Regions from separate parts of the Paenibacillus sp. 1-18 genome, predicted to be linked through region 2. Evidence: riboswitches for the same ligand, from Rfam matches in the RefSeq annotation. Region 2 holds a riboswitch; the other holds the start of a gene.
What was found. Region 2 has a riboswitch for glycine ahead of L693_RS0113635 (alanine/glycine:cation symporter family protein). Riboswitches for the same ligand answer to the same signal wherever they lie in the genome.
Positions count from the first base shown of each region.

Region 1 (8,745 bases), on a different contig from region 2:
GACGGTTTGCACCAGGAAGGTAGCATCGTCCACTTCCTTGAAGCCATCATACGTCTTCTTCGACTGTCCGTTTTCCTCACGCGCATATTTCGGCGTGGCATCTTCGACAGGTGAAGAATCACCGATGAATGCCGCCTTGCCCTGGCCTACCTTGGAAATAGCGGCAAAGGGGCCTTCGGCACGGCCTCCGCCGTTATAGACACCCTGATCTACAGCATTGCCCCATTTTTTCGTGCCTGCAGGGATATAAGCAATCCCTTTAGCCTTGTCCGGATCAATAATAGCCAGCGTAGATCCAGCATGCATTGCAATAGAGCTCACGCCCTTGGTAATACCGAAGGATTGATCCGCAGCCACAATGTCCGTCGCGTTCACGTCACCGAGCGCATTGTAGCGGAAACGAACACCAAAGTTCGTTGCCAGCCAGTCAGAGCTGGTTAAGCCCTGCATTGCCGGTGATGCAGCTTCTTCTGCTGTCATGCCTTTTGCCGGATTGGAATAGGCTCCGCGGCGATAGCCGTTCATGACCTCGGAAGAATCCCAGCGGTTTTTGTTACGGTCTGCATTATAGTGGTCGGAGATGAAAAAGACGCTGCCCCCGTTCTTCACATATTGCAGCAAAGCAGCCTGCTCGGATGCCTTAAAGGCAACATTGGCTTCACCGATGATGAACACATCATATGGACGCAGCTTGTCATACGTTATGGCCTGCTCTCCATAGGTAAAAGGAATGGAACGGTTCAACTGGTCCACGGTAAAACCAGCATTGCGCAGCCCGTCCGCAAAATCGGAGAAGGCGCCATCAATGACCCAATCCGCAGCTCCGGCTGTCTGTGCATGCGTATTATCGAACAGAACCTTTTTGCCTTTTCCATCCGGCAATGTCGTACCGGGTTGTCCCGGGGTACCAGGATCAGGCTCGCCCGGATCACCAGGGTTTCCTGGCTCGCTTCCACTCACCAGCTCCACAGCGCTCGGGCTTTTCACTCCACCAAAATTGTTGTAGGCACCAAGCGTACCCGTCACGCGGATTTTGCTGCCGATCAGCTCAGGGTGGCCTGAAAGTCCAAACTGCCCTCTGTACGCTGATGTAAGCTGTATATCCAATAGACTAGACGTATTGTGTTCATTGGCCTGATCAGCAATTAATACGTTAAAATCATTGGCAAACGGGCTGGAAAAGTTGGCCGTTTTTGATCCGGTAGCATGTCCGACGATGTAGCCTTCCACCGTCACCGTGCTTCCGCTGCTTTGGCGCTGAAGGGCTTCAGCCACTGTCAATGCCCCCTCGGCTTTAACTTGACCGAACGGAACGAAAATTCCTATAAGCAGTGATACAATCGCTGCCAGATGCAGCATTCCTTTCAAGCGTGAACCTGTGAAGCGCAAGCCTTTTGCCATACGTCAATATCCCTCCTATTATTCCATAAATGGTATTGTCCTCTATCAGATTAGCGATCTATCCTCTAATTCCTTCCTGATTTCATCCATAATTATGTAAAAATTAATTTTTTCTAGTGGGAACCTGTTGGTCTTTGTAAAAATCGAATCCTGTGGTTGACAGCGGTCACAGCATATATTATTCTAAAAAAGATATGTAGAACGGTATACGCGAATGAAGATGACGGGAGAGTCCGTCCAGGAAGCTTACAGCCTGGAGGCACCGAAGGAGCAAGACGCCAGCACCCGGCTGACGGATAATCTCTCAGGTCCATGTATCGTCATCTGACGCAACTCTGGAGAGAGCGCAAGCCACCCAAGGGGTAAGGCGGGAATGACACCGCACGAAACTCTCAGGTAACGAGGACAGAGATAAGGGAAACTTCCTTATCCTGTCCTTTTTTGCGCTCACATCGTGCGTCAGCATTAGGAACCGTCTATACGCGCAAGACGCGGCAATACCATATACTATGGTATTAGAACATACAGGGGGCCATACCATGCGTTTCAAAGATGTATTTTCCATTATCGGCCCGGCTATGACCGGACCCTCCAGCTCACATACCGCAGGCGCGGTGCGGCTCGCACGCGTTGCCCGGCACTGGCTCGGCGCACAGCCTGACCGTGCCCGCATGACACTGTACGGTTCTTTTGCCGATACGTACAAGGGCCACGGCACAGACCTGGCGCTCATCGCGGGGCTGCTCGATTACGATACGGACGACTACCGAATTCCGGATGCCGAGCAATGGGCAGAGCAAGCCGGGATGGCGGTGGAATTCGCCTTTAGCGGACTACCCGCCCCTCATCCGAACACGGTCCGCTTCGAGCTGTGGAAGGATGAGGAGCTGCGCACGCTGCTGGGTTCCTCCATTGGCGGCGGAAGCATCCATGTCCAGCAGCTCAACGAATTCCGGGTCAATCTGACCGGAGAGCTGCCCACGCTAGTGCTTCTTCACTCGGATAAGCCCGGTACATTGGGCGCGGTGACCTCAGCGCTCGGAGCGGCTGACATTAACATTGCCTATATGCACGTGGATCGCAAAAGCCGGGATGGTGAAGCACTTACCGCCATCGAAATGGACAGTCCTGCTACGCCTGAAGTGATCAAAAAGCTGCGGTCCTTACCTCATATGTACGAAATTAAAATGATCAATTTGAAAAAAGGAGCTGAATCTGATGCGATTTAGCCGTCTGCATGAAATCAGTGCTTTATGTGCGAAGGAATCCACCACGATTGGCCGTCTGATGATTCAAGAGCAGGCACAAGAGACGAACACATCGGAGGAAGAAATCTTCCGCCAAATGTCTGATTATTATGAAGTAATGAAGGAAGCCGTTCATCGTGGTCAGACACAAGACACTGTATCCCGCAGTGGATTGACGGGCGGCGACGGCAAGCGCCTGGCTGAATATTTGCGGGCAGGGGAAACCTGCTCCGGCGATGCCTCGGCGCTAGCCATGGCGTATGCCCTCTCCGTGTCGGAGGTTAATGCGTCCATGGGTCGTATTGTCGCCACGCCCACCGCAGGCTCATGCGGAGTCATCCCCGGTGTGTTCATCAGTGCACAGGAGCGATTCGGCTGGGATGACGAGCATATGGTGCGCGGCCTGTTCGCCGCTGGAGCCATCGGCTACGTGATCGCCAACAACTCCTTCATTTCCGGCGCAGAGGGAGGCTGTCAGGCTGAGATTGGCTCAGCGATCGGGATGGCCGCCGGCGCTATGGTCGAGCTGCGCGGCGGCACGCCTGAGCAGGCTATTCACGCCGTGGGCCTCGCCCTTAAAAACACGCTCGGCCTGATTTGCGACCCCGTCGCCGGACTCGTGGAGATTCCGTGCATCGTGCGCAACGGACTGGGGGCTGTCACCGCGCTTGCCGCAGCGGATATGGCCTTGGCAGGTGTGCGCAGCGCCATCCCGTCTGACGAAGTCATTGACGTGATGCTCGAGGTCGGCAGCGCGATGCCGTCAAAGCACCGCGAGACCGCCAAGGGCGGCTTGGCGCAGACGCCGACCGGCAAGCGCTTAACCGAATCGCTTACACGCAACGCATCGACCAAGAACAAAAAGTCGTAGTTTTTAAGCGCCAGTCCTCCCTCTACATTCTCCTGAAGAAAGAGGATTTACCATATTAAGAAAAGAGCAAGCATGTCGTCCCTGGACGTATGCCTGCTCTTTTTCTTTTCAGTCGGTTACAGATTACTGCACGTTCACCTGTACCTTCGTCATTTTACCTGCATATTTTACTGTAATTACGGCTTTCCCCTTGCCCTGTGCCTTAATGTTACCGTCTTTGACTGTGGCAACAATAATTCTCGACGAGGACCAGACAGCCGGTTTGGAAACATCCTGCTCCGACTCGTCCTTGTACGTAGCTGTAGCCGTCACTTTAGCCAGTTGTCCTGCCTTCAAATTCAATGTGACTTCGTCTGTTTGCAAATATTTAAGTGTATCTACATCCACGGGTACACTGATAACCTTCCCGCCGAACTTCGCCTGAATGTTGCTTTTACCATAGCTGACCGCGGTAACCTGCCCCTTCTTAACCGTAGCTACCTTGTAATTGGACGTTTTCCATTCAGCCTGGGTTGTAACGTCCTTTTCTTTGCCATCACTGGATTTAACAACAAGCGCGATGGTTTTTTGATCACCGGATTTCAGCGATAACGCGATCGCATCCGCCTCAATCTTTTGCGCTACGTCCACTTCCACTGTGAATGTAAGGTTTTGCTTGCCATAGGAAGCTGTAACGGTAGCCTTACCACTGCCATTCGCTTTGATCAAGCCCTCGCTAACCTCGACCACTTTCACATTGCTGGTCGTCCAGGTAGCATCCTTGGTTACATCTGTTTTTGCACCGCCATTCTTGACGCCAGTTACCTTCAATTGCTTCGTTTCCTGGGCACCGAGCGCAATGACCCGTGAGTCTGTTTCCAAACGGTCTACAAGGCCCACTTGAACGTTTATCGTAAATTTTTTGCCGTTGTAGGTTGCTGTAATAACCGCCTTACCGGCTGATTTACCCGTAATCGTTCCTTTGGATACAGAAGCAATGTCTTCCGCACTTGAAGTCCATTCCGCATCCTGTGTCACATCTTCCTTACGCCCGTCGGCATAAGTAGCGGTCAAAGTTGCAGTATAATCCTCATTAACATCAATCGTTGCTGTTTTGGAGGACAAAGCCAGGTCACCAGGTACATTCACGGATACCGTCGCTGTGGCTGTTTTACCGCCATACGAAGCAGTGATCGTTGCCTCACCTGTTTTATAGCCCGTTACTTCACCCTTACTGACAAATGCAATATCTTCATTGCTGGATTTCCACTCTGCCTTGCTTGTAATATCCTCTTCCGTACCTGTTACATACGTAGCAGTCAGCTTGAGCTTTTTGGTTTCCTTGGCATTCAGGCTCAGCTTGTCCTCACTCAAATCGAGATATCTGGAGGTTTCAACGTCTGTCTTGATCGAAACAGCCTTATCACCATACTTAGCGGTCACCGTAGCTGAACCCGCTCCAATCGCCATAATCGTTCCTTTATTCACCGTCGCAATTTTCTCATCACTTGATGTCCAAGTAGCCTTATCTGTGATATCAGTTACCGTTCCATCCGGGTAAACAGCGGAAACCTGTATTTTCTTGGATTCATCCAAACGGAGAAAAATATCAGATTCGCTGGCTTTCAGCTTGTTCGTTTGATCAACATCTACCGAAATTGTAGCGGACATTGTACCATATTTACCAGTAATCGTCGCCTTTCCCGCACTATAGCCGGTAATGGTGCCTTTCAGTACGTCTGCCACCGCTGCATTGCTAGAGCTCCACTCGGCAGACTCTGTAACGTCCTGTACCGTTCCATCCGGGAACGTCGCTGTCAATTTAACCTTCTGAGTTTCCTTCAACAACAGGGAAACCTCAGATGGACTAACATCCAAACGTTTAACCTGTTCCACCTGCACAGCAATCGTTACGGTCTGTTGACCGTATACGGCCTTAATATTGGCTGTCCCTGCTCCCTGAGCGGTAACCAATCCGTTAACTACGGTTGCTACCTTCTGGTTATCCGAGGTCCATGTAGCATCACCCGAAACCTGAGCTGTTGTATTATCACTGTAAGTTGCTGTCAGATCAATCTGTCCAGTGCCGCTTGAACGCAAGCTCAGGCTTTGTACACTGGATGTCAATGCCTTAACCTTTTTCGTTACATGTACCTGAACCGATTGTATTTTATCTTTATAGGTCGCAACCACAGTCGCTTCCCCTTCACCCTTGCCTGAAACTGTACCGTTGTATACCGTAGCAATAGCTGTATTGTCACTTTTCCAATCCGTGCTTACGGTTACATTTGAAGTCGTCCCATCGGTATAAATAGCCGTAGCCGTCAATGCAGCCGTATCTCCCTGTTGCACAGTTACCTCGTTAGAGGAAAGGACAATCTTGGAAAGCACCGGATCAGCCGCGTATGCGAGCCCTGCATATGATGTAAAACTTGAGATCAGGATGACCAACGCCAGAAAACCAGACCACCTATTCTTCAAAATCTAATTCCCTCCCAATTCAAAACTTAAAATCAAGGATTCCGCAAAATCCTTATACCTACGTTTTATGTCGACATATGGAAAAGAATAGTTTAGGCTTTAAAGAAAATTTGGTCCTTATTAACTAGAATCGGTACTGATCCAGATCAAGTCGTTAAATGTAACCTTACTTTTACAAGCAGCTGTAAGCTGCTGCACGAACTCTTAAATGGTGGTATTCTTCCATGTTTGGATCGAGCTGATGCATATAAACGACCGAAAACTGCTCGCTTGGATCTATAGAAACCCAAGTGCCTACTGCTCCCGTCCAGCCAAATTCTCCAATAGAGCTGTTTGCGTGCCCCGCCGCTTTATCAATCAACGTGCGCACGCCCAGTCCGTAACCATAGCCTGTATGATATGAATTCGTAAAATCGGATAACTGGGCTGTATTCAAATGATTTGTGCGCATTAAATCAATCGTTTTTCTCCCTAATAGCCTCACACCGTCTATCATCCCGCCATTCGATAGCATTTGTGAAAATGTAAGATACTCTTTAACCGTCGAATACAGACCTGCGCCTCCACTTTCATATATAGCATCTGATTGATGATATTCATCCAAGAAACCTTCTGTTTTTTCAAGTTCTCCTGTGTCTGTCCGGTGATACACGGAAGCCATCCGCGATTCAATATCCCCACGATAACGGTAACCTGTACTGTTCATGCCAAGTGGATCAAATATTTCATCCTTTAGAAATTGTCCCAATGATTTTCCTGAAATCACTTCAATGAGACCTGCAACAAGATCATGTCCATATCCGTATAACCATCGTGTTCCCGGCTCGAATGCAAGCGGAACTTTAGAAAGCGCTTTAATTTCTGTGCGCAAATCATATTTCCCCTGTCTTTCCTTTAACTCTTTAATGACTTTCTGCATAGCTTTCCCTGTTTCTGAAGACTCGGAAGCGTAAGGAAGCCCTGCGCTCATATTGAATATATGCTTAATTAAAATGGGACTATCCGCCTTATCAATGTAGGTATGTCCGTTAGGAGCAGTTTTGAATACATACGAATTACGATATTCGGGGAAATATTCATACAAAGGCTCATTCAACAAAAATTGTCCGCGTTCATACAGCATAAGTGCAGCCGTACATACAATAACCTTTGTCATGGAAAATAAGCGATACACGGTATCCTCAGTGATTGGTTTTTGAGCTTCCAGATCAGCATATCCGTAGTATCCTTCATATAACACCTGACCATTTTGTGCAATGGCACAACCACACCCTGCCGGTCCATTCGCTACGAATTGTTGCAATAGCTGATCTACCTTTTGAAAACGAGACATATTTATCCCTCCTGTTTTTCCTCAAAAGAAACAAGCTTTCCCTCGCGCTCTAATCTCCTGTTCCAACAAGCCCAACCTGATTCCTGTAAGCGCTTATTACCCATGTCATAACCACCAGATGACTTTACATTAACAGTTCTGCCACCGTGTCTTTCCAGCGATCCAGCACCGCTTCCGGCTCCTTGAGTCGGATTGTAACGCCTGTCACAATATCTGCATATTGGGCCGAATCTTCTCGGGCAGCGAATATCTGTGCCGCAAATCGCTCACGCACATGCTTGGCTCCGGGCAACATCGGCAGATGCTCCAGTGACAGCCGTACATAATGCGCCTTCCCGCCGATGAACACCGCAAGCGTTGCTTTCCCGGTGCGGATCATGTTACCTGTCGTGGTCGTCCCCGGCCATAGTGCCAGCCGCAAATTCCCCTCGTCGAGCGCAACAATCTCACCTACGCTAATCATTGCAACGTGCGGCCACTGATCCTCTGTGACCGTCAGCAGCATCATCGCTTCATGCTGCTTGTTCTCCAATGCCTTGCCATTCAACAGCGTGAACAGCTCCTTGCCGATCCTTGGTATCTGCATAAAGTATACCCCCCTTTACTTCGGCCCATATACTCAAAATACCACAATTTACATCCGGTTACGAACGATCCCGCCTCCGTTCTGCAATCAGGGGTACGTGAATCGCATTCGGAATATCCCGGGGATCGACCTTGAACGCTGATCAACTTCTGAACGATTGGACTCACAACGGGGACAAATATGCATCTGTCAGCACTCCTTTAATTTTTTTATTTTCAAACATATTTAACGCAGCATTTGGCTCAGCTTTTTCTCCCAATCGGCTACACCCAGCGGAGAATCAAGCGGCTGCGAGTAATGGCCTCGAATATCCGGTGCTACAGGTGTCGTCGCATCCAGTATCATTTTGTGAGTCATTCCTGCCGGACCAGAGCCAGGGTCAAGCGGCAAAACAGACAAGCCTGGAACTATGACAGCATCATGCTTCGGATGCAGCTTAGTGGATAAAGCCCACATGACCTGCGGCAGATTGAACGGATCGACATCCTCATCCACTACAATGACCAGCTTGAAATACCCCAGCCCATGCGGAGTCGTTAACGCACGCATCCCCACAGCCTTCGCAAAACCGCCATACCAGGTTTTCGTAGAAATAATAGCGACAAGCCCATGCGTATACATGGCATTAACGGCTACGATTTCATTAGGAAATGCATCCTTGAGCTGTTGGAACAACGGTACACTTGTATTTACACCAATCATATAGTCCGTTTCCGTCCAAGGCATTCCGATGTACAAATGCTCAAAGATAGGCTGCTTACGGTGATATACACGATTAATCTGAATGACTGGCATCGCGCGCCCACCGGAATAGTGACCTGTGAATTCACCGAATGGACCTTCATAC
Region 1 is NZ_ASSB01000245.1:8,469-17,213, reverse strand. It holds partial or broken gene L693_RS0115505 (DUF6359 domain-containing protein) at 1-1,401, opposite strand, end outside; glycine riboswitch at 1,616-1,731, shown strand; gene sdaAB (L-serine ammonia-lyase, iron-sulfur-dependent subunit beta) at 1,941-2,630, shown strand; gene sdaAA (L-serine ammonia-lyase, iron-sulfur-dependent, subunit alpha) at 2,620-3,519, shown strand; gene L693_RS0115490 (Ig-like domain-containing protein) at 3,643-5,979, opposite strand; gene L693_RS0115485 (serine hydrolase domain-containing protein) at 6,152-7,312, opposite strand; gene L693_RS0115480 (pyridoxamine 5'-phosphate oxidase family protein) at 7,437-7,898, opposite strand; partial or broken gene L693_RS0115475 (UbiD family decarboxylase) at 8,124-8,745, opposite strand, start outside.
Region 1: it holds a riboswitch for glycine, as region 2 does, so the genes downstream of both, sdaAB (L-serine ammonia-lyase, iron-sulfur-dependent subunit beta) here and L693_RS0113635 (alanine/glycine:cation symporter family protein) in region 2, are expected to answer to the same signal.

Region 2 (8,745 bases):
AAAGCTGTCCAGAAATGCGAGAACAATTTCATTAATGGTTGAAGTAATCATAGAATTTTTGTTCTGGTTTCGTGACTGACATGGGGTGACTGATTTAACACTCTGGATACTGTAGCTTTGGAAAAGCCCGCCAGTTTGGCAATTTGATCAAGATTCGACATGATGCTTCTCCTCACATAAGCAAAATACTTGACACGAAACGCGTTACAAAGTTTAGGATGCTTTTGAGGGCATTACGTCTATTCTAAAGTGTCTTTAGATGCATTTCAAAGAGAATGGTTCTCATTATACGGTTGTTCTTGCAAAATCGAAAGCGGAGCCTTTAGGAAACGGGGGATTTGCAAAATGACGATTCAAGTTGCTTATTTGGGATTTGGCAAAAGTACAACCCGATATCATTTGCCCTATGTCCGAATCAGGGATACCTTTCAAGTATCGAGAGTGTATACACGCCAGGTGCGGGAGGAGATGAAGACGGCCTACCCGGATATACAGTTTTCGGATCAAATCACGGATGTTCTCAATGACCCGCAAATATCACTTGTTGTCGTATGTACACCATCTGCCACACATTATGAATACGCCAAATTGGCATTATCCCACGGCAAGCATGTACTGGTGGAAAAGCCTTTCTGTGAAAGTCTTGAACAGGCGAGTGAACTGATTGAGTTGGCCAAAGAAAAGAACCTGATTGTCATGCCGTATCAAAATCGCAGATTCGACAGCGACTATCTTGCTTTCAAGGAAGCGCTCTATTCTGGCAAATTGGGAGACATTGTGAAAATTGAATCCCATTACGATTATTTCCGTCCCGATGCCAGTGTGCCTGGCGGCAATCCAGTTAATGGAATGTTCTACGGACTCGGCGTACATACGCTGGACAGACTCATTGCCTTATTTGGCAGACCGGAGCAAATCGGATATGACATCAAGTCGGTTCGTGCCGCTCAAGGTGTCGACGATTATAGGGAAACCGTTTTATATTATCCAGATAAAAAGGTCATTGTTAAAACCTGGCTCGCATGGAAAGCTATCCGCATACGTGTAATCCGGAGGATATTCTGAAAGCCCAGCATGAAAATCAGATGAACCTGTTCTTTACGGATGTGCATGCCCGTGGAGAATATTCCAATTACATGAAACGCTATTTTGAAGAAAATAATATTGTTCTGCAAACAGAACCTGGCGACGCCGAAATTTTGAAAAATAACACGGTCGATTACATTTCATTCAGCTACTACATGACCTTGACCGTATCTGCAGGTCCAGAAGGCAAGAAAGCAGCAGGAAACCTGATTGGCGGCGTGAAAAATCCGTATCTGCAGTCCTCCGACTGGGGCTGGCAAATTGATCCGATGGGTCTGCGTGTTACGCTGAACACGTTATATGACCGCTATCAAAAGCCGCTGTTCATCGTGGAAAATGGCTTGGGTGCGTATGATAAGGTGGAAGCAGACGGCTCTGTGCATGACACCTATCGCATTGATTACTTGCGTCAGCATATTGCCCAAATGAAGTGATCTGATCGGTTATACGAGCTGGGGGCCTATCGACCTTGTAAGTATGTCTACTTCCGAGATGTCCAAGCGCTACGGATTTATTTATGTCGATCTGGACGATGACGGTAACGGAACGCTCAAGCGCTCCAAAAAAGACTCCTTTAACTGGTACAAAAATGTAATTGCAACCAATGGTGAAGAACTGTAAATTACATCTCAGAGGTCTTCACAAATTTTTCACTTGTAATAATCTGAAAGTTTTCTGTATAATAAAAAACAATTTCATATGTCTGGTTGATGTTTGCGGGAGATGGAACGAAAGTTCCGACCGAAGGGGCAAAACTCTCAGGTGCTTGGCTGATTACAGCAAGCGGGACCGTAAACGGACAGAACTCTGGAGAGACCCTTAATTGGGCGCCGAAGGTGCACCGCAGAGAACATCTGCTTAAACTCTCAGGCAAAAGGACAGAGACGCGAATAACCTGTGACAGGGAGTGCCCTATTTTTTTATAGCTATTTTAAGCTATGTAGTGGCCCAGAACCTGCACAAAAGGGTTTTATTTCTTCGTGCCTTTAACCTCTCCAGGAGTCGAATCAGCGGATTTGACTCTTTTTTGTTTTTTAATATGCTGGAGGAGCGGGTTGAGATGAATTTGGTACATGTGTTAGAAACGATTAGCAGTTGGATATGGGGGGCGCCTCTCATTATTCTCGTGATGGGAACGGGGTTGTGGCTGACCATACGTTTAAAATTGCTGCAGGTATTTCGCCTGCCTTTGGCGATCAAGCTGATTGGCAAGGCCCCCAATGAAGGCAGCGGGGATGTAAGCAGCTTTGCGGCCCTGAGCACAGCGCTTGCGGCTACAGTTGGCACAGGAAGTATTGTCGGCGTAGCGACTGCTATTAAGCTGGGCGGACCGGGTGCTTTGTTCTGGATGGTCGTTGCTGCCTTTTTCGGGATGGCGACGAAATATGCGGAAGGTGTGCTTGCGGTAAAATACCGGGTGAAGGACCGGAATGGACAATTTTCCGGTGGCCCGATGTATTATATTGAAAATGGTCTGGGACGCCGCTTTAAACCGCTGGCGATGCTGTTTGCCTTTTCGGGTATGCTGGTGGCGTTATTCGGCATTGGAACGTTTCCACAGGTCAAAGCCATTGTATCCTCGACCGAAAACAGCTTTGGCGTTCCGCCAATTGCAACAGCGCTGATTATTGCCACCCTTACAGCACTGGTTACGATTGGAGGGCTCAAAAGCATTGCCAAGGTATCGACCAAGGTCGTTCCCTTTAAAACGGGCCTGTACGTGCTGATTTGTATCATCGTACTGATTCGGTTTGCTGACCAGCTTCCCGCCGCAATCGCGCTTGTACTGCACTCCGCATTTTCGACCACGTCTGCGACGGGGGGATTTGCCGGGGCCACGATTATGCTGGCGATGCGCAGTGGGGTAGCCAGAGGTATTTTTGCCAATGAGGCGGGGCTGGGAAGCGCGCCGATTGCAGCCGCAGCTGCCAAAACCAAATGGCCTGCGGAGCAAGGACTGATCTCTATGACAGGTGTGTTTATTGACACCATGGTTATTTGTCTAATGACCGGGCTGACGCTACTGGTTAGTGGTGTGTGGAGCGGTCCTACCGATGCGGGTCTGATGACTCAGCAGGCATTTTCCAGCGCATTTCCGCTGGGTGCAGAATTGCTTACGATCATTCTGATTATGTTCGCGTTCACGACCATGCTTGGCTGGAATTACTACGGGGAACGCTGTGTTGAATATTTGCTTGGCGTCAAATGGATTAAGCCATACCGATATCTGTTCATCGCACTGGTTGCCGGAGGCGCGTTCATCAAGCTGGATGCCATCTGGCTGCTGGCAGATATCTTTAACGCGATGATGGCCTTTCCGAACCTGATTGCACTGCTTGGCTTGTCAGGCATTGTAGTTGCAGAAACCCGAACCTATATGGACTCCCTGTATCCTAATAAGAAAAAGGGTAATCTTGCAGGTGCCAGTGTAGCGGCTATCCAGGTAGAAGAAACAGGACAAGCGGCTAATTTATAAAAATTGAAAGCCATAACATTCAAATGATATGCTCCCCATATAGTAGACAGGTGAAATAATAAAAACCTGTTACTGTATGGGGAGCATTTTTATGGAACAAAAGAAGTTTACGGCATTCGAGAAATTAACGATTCTTCAAGAAATTAAACAGGGATTTATCGGAGTGAAGGCTGCGGCACGAAAGTTTGGAGTAACCAAAAACTCTATAGGGAAATGGCGGCGACGGTATGAGTTGTATGGTTACGAGGGTCTGGAAGTCCGCACTCATAACCGAACGTATTCTCCAGAGCTTAAACACCAAGCCGTGAAGGATGTTCTTGAGGGAGGATTGTCACAAAACCAAGTCGTCTACAAGTACAGGATTGCAAGCCAAACTCAACTCGCGAATTAAGAAGTATAATGGTCATAGCAACAGCTTTACAGCTGACTCAGGGGGAAGCAAGCCTATGACCAAAGGACGCGCAACGACATGGCAGGAACGGATCGACATTGTGCTGTACTGCCTTGCCAATGGACAAGATTACACAAAGGCAGCGAACCATTTCCGGGTGTCTTACCAACAAGTCTACAGTTGGGTGAAGAAGTACCAGGCAGACGGAGAAGCGGCCCTGCAGGACGGCAGAGGACGCAACAAGGCACCGGAAGAACTCACAGATGCAGATCTCTACAAACTGGCTATGAAGAAGTTGGAGTACGAGAATGAACGACTCCGTGCGGAGAACGCTTTTTTAAAAAAGTTAGAGGAACTCGAAAGGAGGCGACATTAAGTTCGATTCGTCAGGAGAACCTCTACCTGGCTATTCAGGCGGTTCAGAAAGAGGAAGCCTGCTCTATTCAGCTGTTGTGTGATATTACAGGGATTTCGCGGTCCAGTTATTACAAATGGACGAACCGCAACTCCAGTTACCGTGAGACTGAAAACAAGGAGCTCACACAGGCTATGCTCCATTTGTACAAGAAGGTGGAACGCATTTTCGGGTATCGCCAATTGACTCTGCATTTGCGCAGACAGATGAACAAACCCATTAACGCCAAGCGGGTGTACCGTCTGATGAGGCTCCAGGGCATTCAGTCGGTCATCCGCAGGAAGAGAAAGAAGTACGCAGGCTCTACACCTCAACACGTTACAGAGAATGTGCTGAACCGTAACTTTGAGGCAGAAGCTCCAAACCAAAAATGGGTCACGGATGTGACGGAATTCAAATACGGGAGCGGAAAGAAGGCGTATTTAAGCGCCATATTAGACCTGCATGACAAGTCGATTGTATCCTACGTGTTGGGCCATTCCAATAATAACGCACTGGTCTTTGAAACGTTGGAGCTTGCCTTAAAGGCTGCGCCGGAGAGTCACTCCCTGCTCCACAGCGACCGTGGGTTTCAATACACCTCGCTCGATTTTAAGAAGATGCTGGATAAGGCTAAAATGAAACAAAGTATGTCACGAGTAGGCTGCTGTATCGATAACGGACCGATGGAGTCCTTCTGGGGAACATTGAAATGTGAGAAGTATTACCTGCATACTTACCAAACCTTTGAGGAACTCCAAAGGGATATTGATGCGTATATTTATTTTTATAATAATGAACGGTTGCAGGCTAAACTAAACGGCCTCAGTCCCATCGAGTTCAGGACTAAGGCCGCTTAAAACACTTTTATTATTTATACTGTCTACTTGACGGGGTGCAGTTCACTTTTCTTTGAAAGTACCGTCAAAGCATGTCTCATGGATTCAAGTGAATTTAATCCTTGACCGCTCCGGCGGCAAGGTCGGAAATAAACTGGCGGCTGATGAACAGGAAAAGCAAAATAAGCGGCAGTACAGCAAGCAGGGTGCCGGCAATGACCATCGCGTAATCTGTATTGTAAATCCCGTTTAGCTGGGATAGTGCAATCTGAAGCGTGAATTTCCGCTCATCTGTTAATACGATTAACGGCCATAAGTAATCATTCCAGGCTCCAATAAAGGTGAATGCGCCGAGAAAAGCAAACGCAGGACGAAGAATGGGGAGCGCAACATGCCAATACAGCCGAAAAAAGCTGCATCCGTCTATACGCCCAGCATCCAGCAGCTCCTTTGGAATGGATTCTTCTGCATATTGACGAATCCAGAAAATGCCGAAGGCATTGACCATGCCCGGGATAATAAGCGCTTTGAATGTACCTACCCAGCCAAAGGTGGCCATGACAAAGGAGGGTACGAGTGAAAGCTGGGAAGGGACCATCATCGTGCCCAGCAGGAGGATAAACAACCCCTTTTTGCCGGGGAAATCAAACTTGGCGAATGCAAAACCGGCCAGCGAATCGAAAAACAGAACGAGCAGGGTAACGGAACTGGCTACAAAAAGGGTATTCAAAAAGGCTCCGGCAAAATCAATCTGCTGCAACACTCTCATTACATTATTCCAGAATTGGTCCCCGAACCACAGCTGTGGTGGGAAACGATAGATGTCTGAGGTTGTACGGGTCGCCATGACGATAAGCCAGTAAAACGGAAACATCGACAATACCATTCCTGTCAATAGCCCGGCATATAAAATCATGGATTTTACACGTGCCTGCATCATGCTGTAAAACCTCCTTCCCGTCGTTATTTTTTACCTTGAACGAGCTTCCAGTTAAGGATGGAGAAGAGGGAGATGATGAGGAACATGCCCCATCCAACGGCCGCACCATATCCAAAATAGTTGTTAATGAACGACTCGTGGTACAGGTACAGCACAATGGTCATACCGCTTGCTCCGGCACCGCCGTCATTGCCAACCAGTACCTGTGGCTCGGTGAACAGCTGCATACCACCGATGGTGGACGTAATCACCGTAAACAAAATGACCGGGCGCAGCATGGGGATGGTGATACGGAAAAAAGCCTGCGCTCCGGTTGCTCCATCTATTTTGGCGGCCTCATATAGTACATGCGGAATGCTCTGGAGCCCGGCCAGATAAATGATCGCGTTATAGCCCATCCATCCTTCCGCCGTTTGCACTCCCGTCCCAGCCGCATTGGGAAAACTATGTGAATGTGTGGACCAGCGGCAATATCGGGCAGTATTTTTTTAATAGTGCATGGATTACCGTAATATCCGTGGCGCTGACGGTGCTGCTGGCCAGCTTTGTGACGTTTGCCATTACACGTATGCGCTGGAAAGGCAGCCGGGTGGTCCTTGGACTCTTTATGGTCGGACTCATGATTCCGGTCCATGCAACCTTGATTCCGCTGTTCAGTATGTTCCTTAAGCTGCATCTGACAGACACGCCGCTGTCCATCATCCTGTCGTATGTCGCTTTTAACCTGCCCACAACGATGATGATCCTGCTGGGATTCTATTACGCTTTGCCCCGTGAAGTGGAAGAAGCGGCTGTTATGGACGGCTGCACTGTCAACCGGATGTTTTTCCGGATTGTGCTGCCCATGACGACTCCGGTTATGGCGACGACATCCATTATTAACATGATCTATAACTGGAATGAGTTTATTTTCGTCAATACGTTCATCAGCTCGGACGAAAACAAAACATTAACCGTTGGCGTTCAGAACTTTATTGGACAATATACGACCGACTGGGGAGCGATCGGAGCTACGCTGATGATCAGCATTTTGCCCATTTTGCTTGTGTTCCTCATCATGAGTGAGCGGATTGTGGAAGGGATTGCAGCCGGGTCGGTTAAGGGGTAAAGAGCCAAAGTGTAAAGGGTAGACGGTAAAGGCAAAAGGCTATCGGGATACAAATTTACCTGCTGGATTTGAAGAGCACCTCCTAGTGTGACATTGGAACAAACCTCTTGGATTGTCCGATGTATGCTAGGGGGTGCATTTTTATGTGAGTCTATATAAGTTGAACGAAAGAAGATAGCAACAAAGTCGAACGCATAGGCGGTCAATGATAGCATGAGGATGTTTCATGATTTCATCTATAAACTGCCCAACACGCAGACGGATTTCGGCAACGGTGGAATAGAACACATTATTGATAACACTCGATTTAAGCCATTTCCAGAGTCCTTCCACGATGTTCAACTGAGGACTGTACGGCGGCAGAAACACCAGTTCAAGCCGACCTTTCTGTTCTTCCAGAAAAGGTTGCAGCAGCTTCGCATGATGAATTCAGGCGTTGTCTAATACGATGACGATGCTTCCCGCAGGATAAGCAGAAAGAACCTTCTGAAGAAATGTCAAAAAGGTTTCGGCGGTATATTGTTCGTTCGTCTTCCTGCCAAATGATTCGTCCCGTCTCATAGTCAACCGTCGCGAGTAACTTGACCCCGCGATGCTTTCCCGTGGTTGGAATGATTCGTTGCTTCCCGCGAAGAAACCAGGTTTTCTGAATCGCTTGATAGTCCCGAATCATGGATTCATCCTCGAATCAAAGTCCTTGAGTAATTCGATTACCATTTTAGTGTTAATCTAGCTACTAATATTTAGCTTACCTAAAATCCCCTTGCTCTTCGCTAATTGGAGTGCTTGTGGATTGCTTGGTACAGGGACAGCACTCAATTCCAATAGTTCCTGCCTTTTGTACCTCATGCCCCACCCGTTCGTGGCACACTTACTTTCCCAATAAAACTAACTGATGTAGCTTTATAAAACCGCCGCTGTATAACGGGCAGGATAGTAGAATAAACAAAGGAATTTATTCAAAACTTGTTTTGATGATATTGGAGCCACTTGGAGACAAGTCAGGTTAAGTCTCTAGGTATTTATCACGTGAGGAGTGATTTAAGGGATTCAAAATTGCATTTCATCCAAAAGCTATCTATATAAAGCCAAAAGGTTGTATCATGTTTATGATAGAACTTTAAAATAAAGGTAATGGAACGGGGATGCATCATTTATGTATAGAGTGGCTATTTGCGATGATGAGGAAAAACACAGAGAGTTTGTTAAAAGCATTCTAATTACATTGTCGATAAAGACAAATGTTGAATTTGTAATCGAATCATTCGGCTCGGGAGAGCAGTTGGTATCTTATTATGAGCGCCATGAAATTCCATTCCATATTTTAATTTTGGACATTGAAATGGGTGGAATGAACGGAATTCAAACAGCCCGAACAATAAGAGGGTTAAATAACCTGGATGAACAAATTATTTTTCTGACAAGTTACCCAAAATATATGGTGGAAAGTTTTGACGTCATGACATTCCAGTACTTGATAAAACCCATTGCACCTTCGATCTTCGAGGAGA
Region 2 is NZ_ASSB01000213.1:50,289-59,033, reverse strand. It holds partial or broken gene L693_RS0113655 (LacI family DNA-binding transcriptional regulator) at 1-51, opposite strand, end outside; gene L693_RS31425 (LacI family DNA-binding transcriptional regulator) at 48-161, opposite strand; gene L693_RS0113650 (Gfo/Idh/MocA family oxidoreductase) at 346-1,065, shown strand; partial or broken gene L693_RS0113645 (family 1 glycosylhydrolase) at 1,014-1,707, shown strand; glycine riboswitch at 1,884-1,978, shown strand; gene L693_RS0113635 (alanine/glycine:cation symporter family protein) at 2,147-3,562, shown strand; gene L693_RS29995 (transposase) at 3,654-3,953, shown strand; gene L693_RS29990 (helix-turn-helix domain-containing protein) at 4,009-4,329, shown strand; gene L693_RS29985 (IS3 family transposase) at 4,335-5,207, shown strand; gene L693_RS0113620 (carbohydrate ABC transporter permease) at 5,302-6,126, opposite strand; partial or broken gene L693_RS0113615 (carbohydrate ABC transporter permease) at 6,150-6,527, opposite strand; partial or broken gene L693_RS0113610 (carbohydrate ABC transporter permease) at 6,530-7,234, shown strand; partial or broken gene L693_RS29255 (IS630 family transposase) at 7,376-7,922, opposite strand; gene L693_RS0113600 (LytR/AlgR family response regulator transcription factor) at 8,391-8,745, shown strand, end outside.